DNA from 2 places in the Sporosarcina sp. SAFN-015 genome. Region 2 is predicted to be linked to the other one. Evidence: predicted binding sites of a transcription regulator. Region 2 holds the regulator's gene; the other holds the start of a gene.
The links. The regulator CtsR, encoded in region 2, represses protease genes until heat stress. The targets are predictions, from matches to a motif close to ATGGTCAATAAAGGTCAAACA.

Region 1 (4,339 bases), on a different contig from region 2:
GGCAAATCGCAAGTCGTCATCGCGTTTGGTTGCACAGGCGGACAACATCGTTCGGTGTCGTTAGCAGAATACTTCGGAAATCGTTTCAAAGAGGAATATAAGACGTTAATTACCCATCGGGATGTAGAGAAGAGAAAGGGTTGACACTATGCTGCAATCCGGAAAATTGAAGAAAATAGTCGTCTTTGGAGGCGGGACCGGATTGTCCACGTTACTGCGGGGATTGAAAGCCTATCCAGTCGATCTGACCGCGATTGTAACGGTCGCGGATGACGGAGGAAGCTCGGGACGACTGCTGGATCAATACAATATCCCGCCACCAGGGGATATCCGTCAAGTGATGGCAGCGCTTTCAGATGTAGAGCCGTTAATTGAGAAAATGTTCCAATACCGTTTTTCCAACTCGGACGATTTGAAAGGGCACTCACTCGGCAACCTCATGCTAGCTGCATTGACTGATATAACAGGCGATTTTGCCCGTGCTGTCGAAAAGATGGGCAGAGTGTTGAATATTAAAGGGAAAGTATTGCCTGCCGCAAACCAAAAGATCACCTTGCATGCTGAGCTCGATGATGGCACAATTGTAACCGGTGAATCTAAAATTCCGGTGTATGGGCGCAAAATTCGAAAAGTCTATGTATCTCCGCAAGAAGTGGAGCCTTTGCCTGAAACGGTAGAGGTTATCAATGAAGCGGACTTGATCATTTTTGGGCCTGGCAGCTTATATACGAGCATTTTGCCGACGATACTTGTAAGGGATATTCGTGATGCTGTTCTAGCGTGCCGTGCAAAAAAAGTATATATTAATAACTTGACGACGCAGGAAGGCGAAACGTATCAGTACACTGCATCTGAGCATGTGAAAGCGTTATATGATCATGCCGGCAGTCAATTCATTGACACGGTTCTGTTGAACAAAACGGATTTTCGAACTTTATTAAACGGGGAAGAGCCGTCCGATGTTCAGCTCCCTGTAGAAAATGATATTGATGCTTTGCAAATGCTAGTCCCTACTATCGTATTAGGGGACTTTTCGACGGTTTCAGACGGAAGAATTATCCATGATGCTGAAAAAGTCGCATCGTGGATTATGGGTTATATGGAAGGTACGATCGTAAGCGAGGAGACCTGATCATCGCCGAGAGAGAGGGGGAAAATCATGTCTTTTGCATCTGAAGTGAAGAAGGAACTGACACAAATCGAATCCAAGGAATGCTGTGTGAAAGCGGAAATTGCCGCCTTTATTAGGATGAACGGTGCTCTATCGTTTTCCAATAAACAATTGAGCTTGGACGTGCAAACAGAAAACGCGGCAATCGCAAGGAGACTTTATTCAAACATCAAGCGGCTATATCCTTATAAAGTCGAATTGCTCGTTCGTAAAAAAATGCGCCTGAAGAAGAACAACGTCTACATATGCCGAATTCGGGAAGGTGCCAAGCAATTATTAGAGGACCTTTATATACTGACAGGAACCTTTCAATTTAAAAATGAAATTGTAGAGCAATTGGTTAAAAAGAAATGTTGCCAGAAGTCCTATTTGCGTGGTGCATTCCTCGCAGGAGGTTCTGTCAACAATCCCGAAACGTCTTCCTATCATTTGGAGATTTTCTCTTTTTACAAAGAGCATAGCGAAGCGTTAGTGGATCTGATGAATAAATACCAACTGAATGCGAAATCGATTGAACGGAAAAAAGGTTATATCGCCTATTTGAAAGAGGCGGAGAAGATTTCAGACTTTCTTGGTATCATTGGAGCACACGTATCGTTGATGAAATTTGAGGACGTCCGGATTCTAAGGGATATGCGGAATAGCGTCAATCGCCTTGTCAATTGTGAAACCGCTAACTTGAATAAAACAATCGGAGCGGCACAACGGCAAGTTGAAAATATAAAATTCATCCAGAGCACGATTGGATTGGATCAATTACCTGACCGTTTGCAGGAAATCGCTCAATTGCGCATCGATAACCAGGACGTCACTTTGAAAGAGCTCGGTGAAATGGTGAGCGGCGGTACGGTTAGTAAATCGGGCGTGAATCATCGCCTTCGTAAAATTGAAGAAATCGCGGAAAGCCTCCGCAGTGGAGGAATTGTTAGCCGATAAAATAGACGAGTCAGAGAGGAGTCAATGGAATATGGCAGAAAGAACGGTTGAAGTAAAGATGAAGACCGGATTACAAGCACGACAAGCTGCACTTTTCGTACAGGAAGCAAATCGATTCACGGCGGACGTATTCTTGAAAAGAGATGAACGTCAAGTGAACGCGAAAAGTATTATGGGTGTAATGAGCTTGGCAATCGCAAGAGGTGCTGAAGTGACATTGATCGCTGAAGGCGTCGACGAGGAGCAAGCAATCGAAAAGCTATCTGCGCTTGTGGAGAACGAAAATTAATATAAAAAACAGCCGTTTCACTATGAAAATAGGAAACGGCTGAAAAATAAAAAAGCCGTAAACATGTTTTCATGTTTACAGGCTTCTTTAAAAACTTTATACGCCCTCGGCAGGAGTCGAACCCACATTTCAAGAACCGGAATCTTGCGTGCTATCCATTGCACCACGAGGGCAATTTCTTGCTACTATCAGTAACAGACAAGATTAATTATACAAAGAAAGTGGTATGATTGCAATACCTAAATTAAAAGCGTTATATTTGACCTTTATTGACCATAATATGTATGATAGATGTACAGTTGAAACAACTGGTTTCAGCAGAACGATAATCCTGACCCATCATAAGGAGGAAATAACATGAATTTAATACCTACAGTTATTGAGCAAACGAATCGGGGAGAGCGCGCTTATGATATTTACTCCCGTTTATTGAAAGACCGGATCATTATGCTAGGCAGCGCAATCGACGACAATGTAGCAAACTCGATTGTTGCGCAATTGCTTTTCCTAGAAGCGGAAGATCCAGAAAAGGACGTATCGATCTACATCAATAGCCCGGGTGGCAGCATCACTGCAGGTATGGCGATTTACGATACGATGCAATTCATCAAACCGGACATCCAAACAATCTGTATCGGTATGGCTGCATCGATGGGATCTTTCCTATTGACAGCAGGTACAAAAGGGAAACGTTATGCGCTTCCTAATGCAGAAGTAATGATCCACCAACCACTTGGAGGAGCGCAAGGGCAAGCGACTGAAATCGAAATCGCAGCTAAACGCATTCTCTTCCTACGTGAAAAATTGAACACGATCCTTTCCGAGCGCACAGGCCAGCCTGTCGAAGTAATCGCGAAAGATACAGATCGCGATAATTTCATGACAGCAGAACGCGCGAAGGAATATGGTTTGATCGACCACATCATCACTCGCAGCGACATGAAAGAATTGGAATCGAAAAAATAATACTGAACTACTGCCGACTCTGATTATGGAGTCGGTTTTTTTTTGTGTGCATTTGTCGGGGGCTCAACAAAAGTGCTTCCGCGTCCAAAACGAGTGTCTCCGCGTCCAAAGCGAGTGTCTCCGCGTCCAAAGCGAGTGTCTCCGCGTCCAAAGCGCGTGCCTCCGCGTCCAAAGCGAGTGTCTCCGCTTCCAAAACGAGTGCCTCCGCGTCCAAAGCGCGTGCCTCCGCGTCCAAAGCGAGTGTCTCCGCTTCCAAAACGAGTGTCTCCGCGTCCAAAACGAGTGTCTCCGCGTCCAAAGCGAGTGCCTCCGCGTCCAAAACGAGTGTCTCCGCGTCCAAAGCGCGTGTCTCCGCGTCCAAAGCGAGTGTCTCCGCGTCCAAAACGAGTGCCTCCCCGTCCAAAGCGCGTGCCTCCGCGTCCAAAACGAGTGTCTCCGCGTCCAAAACGAGTGTCTCCGCGTCCAAAGCGCGTGCCTCCGCGTCCAAAGTGAGTGTCTCCGCGTCCAAAGCGAGTGTCTCCTCGTCCAAAACGAGTGCATCCGCGTCCAAAGCAAGTGTCTCCGCGTCCAAAGCGAGTGCCTCCGCGTCCAAAGCGAGTGTCTCCACGTCCAAAGCGCGTAGCTCCGCGTCCAAAGCGAGTGCCTCTGCGTCCTAACTAGATTTATTTCCGCTAGGTTTGAAACCTTTTCGGACTACATACGATAAATAATGTATACTTGCTCAATTGTTTGGAAAGCGGTACTGGTTGGGTATTGCAAATATATCGAATGGAGTGTGAAAAGATGAAAAAGATATTAGGGCCAATAGCAATAATTGTTGTCATTCTTGTAATTCTTGGCGTCATACTCGTGCCGAGCTATAACAAATTTGTCAATTTAGAAGAGAATGTCGATCAGTCGTATGCACAAGTTGAAAACCAGCTGCAGCGCCGACTTGATTTGATTCCAAACTTGGTGAGCACGGTTAAAGGATACGC
Region 2 (4,339 bases):
TCCTCCATCACCTTTTTCATGCGGTCCTCAAATTCACCGCGGTATTTCGTACCCGCGACGACCGTTCCCATATCCAAAGTCATAACGCGCTTATCACGCAGGATTTCAGGTACTTCATTGTTTACAATCTGAAGCGCAAGCCCTTCCGCAATCGCTGTCTTACCAACACCCGGCTCTCCGATCAATACAGGGTTGTTCTTTGTACGACGTGCCAATACTTCAATCACTCGAGTAATTTCCTTACTGCGCCCGATTACCGGGTCAAGTGTGCCTTCCCGCGCTATTTCCGTCAAGTCACGAGCTAGGCTATCAAGTGTAGGAGTAGAAGCGGACGAGGAAGCACCTTGGTTGCCGACAGCATTATCGTTGCTCCCGAGCAATTGGAGTACTTGCTGTCTCGCACGGTTCAAGCTGACACCTGCATTATTCAATACACGGGCAGCCACCCCCTCACCTTCGCGAATGAGCGCTAATAGAATATGCTCCGTCCCAATATAGGAATGGCCGAGTTTCCGCGATTCATCGACAGAAAGCTCGATGACCTTTTTTGCTCTCGGCGTGTAATGGACAATCGGCCCGACTTCCTTCGAACCGGAACCAACAAGGCTCTCCACGCCCTTTTCAATCGTTTCGAAGCTGACGTCGATCGCTTCCAATGCTTTCGCGGCGATGCCGCCGCCTTCCCGTATGAGACCCAATAAGATATGCTCAGTGCCGATCGATTCATGTTTCAGTCTGATCGCTTCTTCTTGTGCAAGCTGCAGGACTTTTTGAGCCCGCTGTGTAAAACGATTGAACATCATATTCTTCCACTCCTTCTATAAGTAACGTCTATCCTTTCCCACTATTGAAATGAAATAATAGGACTTCCTCTTACTCTATTCCAATAGTTCAGGTAGCAATCCAATTCCAATAAATTGACTTTGACCTTCTTTGACATAATTATAATAAACAGAAAAATCCGTTGCAAAACTATTGCTCAGTTTTCTTTATTATTTTCTTCCCTTTGCTGTTCCGAACGCAAACGTTCACGGAATAGATTAGCTCTAAATATATCCCTTTCTTCCGCAGTCAATTCCGACCCTGCGTATTGCTGTAGGAATCCAGGCTGCATGAAAATCATTAATTCATTCAAAATGGACATGTCTACATCCTCGATTATTCCCAAATCAATGCCCAGACGGACGTCTGATAGACAACGTGCCGCTTCTCCAGAAGGCAGCAATCTAGCATACGAGATAATGCCGAGCGAGCGGAAAAGCTTGTTTTCTAGTGCAATACGCGATTTGGAAAGAAGAAGTTCACGCGAACGCCTTTCGTGGGCGATCAGCCGGAGCGCTACATTTTTCAAATCAGAAAGAATCTCTTTCTCCGGTTTGCCCAAAGTCGTCTGATTCGAAACCTGATAAATATTGCCCGGCGCTTCGCTTCCCTCTCCGTAGCTGCCTCTGACAATCATGCCTAGCCTTGAAATGGCCGGAATAATGCGCTCAATTTGCTTTGTGATCGTTAAAGCAGGCAAGTGCATCATGACCGACGCCCGCATGCCTGTGCCCGTATTTGACGGACAGCTCGTCAAGTAGCCGAAATCTTCATCGAAAGCATAGGGAAGTTTATCCTCTAAATAGTTATCGACAGAATCTGCATGCTCGTATGCATTTTCAAGCTGGAATCCTGGATAGATGCATTGAATGCGGATATGATCCTCTTCGTTCAGCATGATGCTCAATGTCTCGTCCTCCGACAGTACAACCGCTCCATGTCGCTTAGGGTCTGTCAATTGCGGACTGACCAAATGCTTTTCAACAAGCACTTGTCTTTCTGTTGCCGGAAGTTCTGACATCTTCATATAGGCATACCCTTTTTCATCGGAAGTAAGCAAGGCGGCCGAAACTTGCGAGTCGACTTTCTGCGCCTCTTCAACTGTGAACGCAATCGGGAATCGATATCCCCTTAAATTCCGGGCTAAGCGGATCCTTGTCGACATGACGATATCCGCATGCTCCCCATGCGATGTCATCCATCCAGTGACAGCACCTTTCATGAATTTATTAATTGACATGGCTGTCACCACCTCCATCGCCGCATTCCGCTAAACGCTCTTTCAGCGCATTCGCTTCATCCCTCAACGCGGCGGCATCCTCAAATCGTTCCTCCTCGATCGCTTCCTGCATTTTCAGCCTGATTTCCTCGACTTTCTTTTTCAAGGCAAATCGTTCGTTAAAGGAGACCGGAATTTTTCCGACATGTGTCGTATGACCATTATGGAGCTTGCTGAAAACTCGCGGCAAATACTCCCTGAACGAGTCATAGCACGTCGGACAACCGAACTTGCCTATATCGAGGAATTTCCTGAACGTTAATTGGCAATCGGGGCAAGTTGGTCCTTCGGACGTGCTTTCCCTAGACTGCTGAAAAGGCTGCATTGATTCACTTCCACCAAACCAATGGGAAAGGAATTGTTGGATCGACAACGGTTCCTGATTCGGGTCAAAGTGGAACATTTGTGTTTGAAACGCACATTTCTCACATAAATGCCGTTCTGTAGAACCGCCCATGCCTTCCTGGGTGAAAATCACGGAAGCCGGTCGTTCTTTGCAATTATCGCATAGCATATTTTGCACCTCGTATTCGTCAAATTCACTATCCAAGCTGCTTATAGATTAGAGTTGATAGCATCGCCTGCAAAATCCGCGCTCGGATAAGATCGCGCTCCGGCAGCGGATAATGGAGCGTCGTCCGGTCCACCGCAGCTAAAATGAGCCTAGACTCTCTCTCCGAAATGACTTCTTCGTTCAATAGCCTGTAGATGATTCCTTCAGCCATTGCATATGTTGCGCCATGTTGTATTCCTTCTAAAATATGTTCGATCAATTCCTTATGCGAATTCGTCTGGACGCGATAAATCCGGATGTATCCACCGCCTCCGCGCTTTGATTCGACTGCGTATCCGCGTTCGACGGTGAAGCGGGTGTTGATGACATAATTAATTTGTGAAGGCACGCATTGAAATTTTTCTGCGACCTCACTCCGTTTGATTTCCACAGTCCCGCTATCTTCTTTTTCGATAATTGCCTTTAAATACCCTTCAATAATGTCAGAAATGTTTCGCATGATGTCACCTCTTTTCTCACGGTGCTAAGCCATTGACTTTGACTATCTTTGACTTAATTGTACATGAAAATACATCTGGCGCGCAATTTATATGCAAGTTAACAGAAAAATCTATCTTCCATTCAATTAATAGCGAATAAATTTGTCAGCTGTTAATGTTTAAGGTTTAAAAAATAGGGTAATAAGGTAGTTGAGGATTTTGTCTGACCTCTTCTTCCTCTTCGTGGGTTCTGTTCGAAAGGGCGGTTCGTAACAGTTGAGGCAAACGGCTGTTATTTTCGCATAGGTGCAGTCTGCCCTTTTGAACAAACTCCTTACACCCTTTTCCAATAATAAATTGCCGGAAAAGCTCATAAGTCGTTGTAAAAGCCCATAAACCGCTAGAAATGTCCATAAAACACTGTAAAAGTCCATAACCCGAAGTAGACACGTATAAAGGCTACGAACGGCTCATAATTCGTCGTAATCGCTCATTAACGTATAAAGGCAGCCCCCGATATCCAGGAGGCTGCCTTTTTTTATTCAATCGTAGCGTTTTTCAGTTCCTTAACAGGCAGGAAGAGCTCGCCTGTTTCGTAATACGTGATGGCGAGGTGGTCGCCTTCTTGGATGTAGATTGCTAACGGAACAGCTTCGGTGGAAACGATGAAGTTCCGGCCGTCGTCTGCAAGGATCGAAATGAGTGTAGCGTCGCCGGCGCGTTCCTTATACACTCGGACGACGTTGACAGACGCTTTTCCTTCCTCGGCGTTCGAGCTGCCGTCGACCGTGCTTCCCCCGCGTTGCAGTGCCGTCTTATATAGCCTCAACGCTTCATTCGGTGAATTGGCGTACACGGAGATTTCTGGGTTTGCTGCCGAAACGATGAAGTAATTTTGCAGGAAGCCGTTTGAGTCAAGAACCGGCGTCAACCAGCTCGCCTCTCCGTAAAAGTTATAGAGCACCGGCATTTCTCCGGTCCATTTCTTCTCGATGAATTTCTTTTCAATAATTTGAAGCGTACCTTGCGAGTCCATATACGACTCTTCCAGATTGCCAGTATAGTAAGTCGCTTCGCCTGTGCGGCCATCCGTCAATGCATAGCCAAGCATCGAGTCGACGCCTTCTTTCGGGCTTGTGAAATCAGTGAAATAATACATATGGCCATTTTCATCGAACACCGGACTGACATTCGACTCCGTCCCTTCGTCTGAAGGCAGCTTCACATCCTTCTTCCCGACGATTG

Region 1: a site for CtsR is predicted at 2,653-2,673, ahead of clpP (ATP-dependent Clp endopeptidase proteolytic subunit ClpP). Genes of this name have one in related genera too.

Annotation. Positions count from the first base shown of each region.
Region 1 covers NZ_JBPFDR010000005.1:182,322-186,660, reverse strand. Annotated here, with positions in the region: gene rapZ (RNase adapter RapZ) at 1-144, shown strand, start outside; gene ACR65H_RS11050 (gluconeogenesis factor YvcK family protein) at 149-1,132, shown strand; gene whiA (DNA-binding protein WhiA) at 1,160-2,107, shown strand; gene ACR65H_RS11040 (HPr family phosphocarrier protein) at 2,139-2,396, shown strand; tRNA gene ACR65H_RS11035 (tRNA-Arg) at 2,498-2,569, opposite strand; gene clpP (ATP-dependent Clp endopeptidase proteolytic subunit ClpP) at 2,754-3,362, shown strand; gene ACR65H_RS11025 (coiled-coil domain-containing protein) at 3,370-3,996, opposite strand; gene ACR65H_RS11020 (LemA family protein) at 4,146-4,339, shown strand, end outside.
Region 2 covers NZ_JBPFDR010000002.1:275,165-279,503, reverse strand. Annotated here, with positions in the region: gene clpC (ATP-dependent protease ATP-binding subunit ClpC) at 1-803, opposite strand, end outside; gene mcsB (protein-arginine kinase McsB) at 980-2,062, opposite strand; gene ACR65H_RS04365 (UvrB/UvrC motif-containing protein) at 2,052-2,615, opposite strand; gene ACR65H_RS04360 (CtsR family transcriptional regulator) at 2,644-3,114, opposite strand; gene ACR65H_RS04355 (hypothetical protein) at 3,633-4,339, opposite strand, start outside.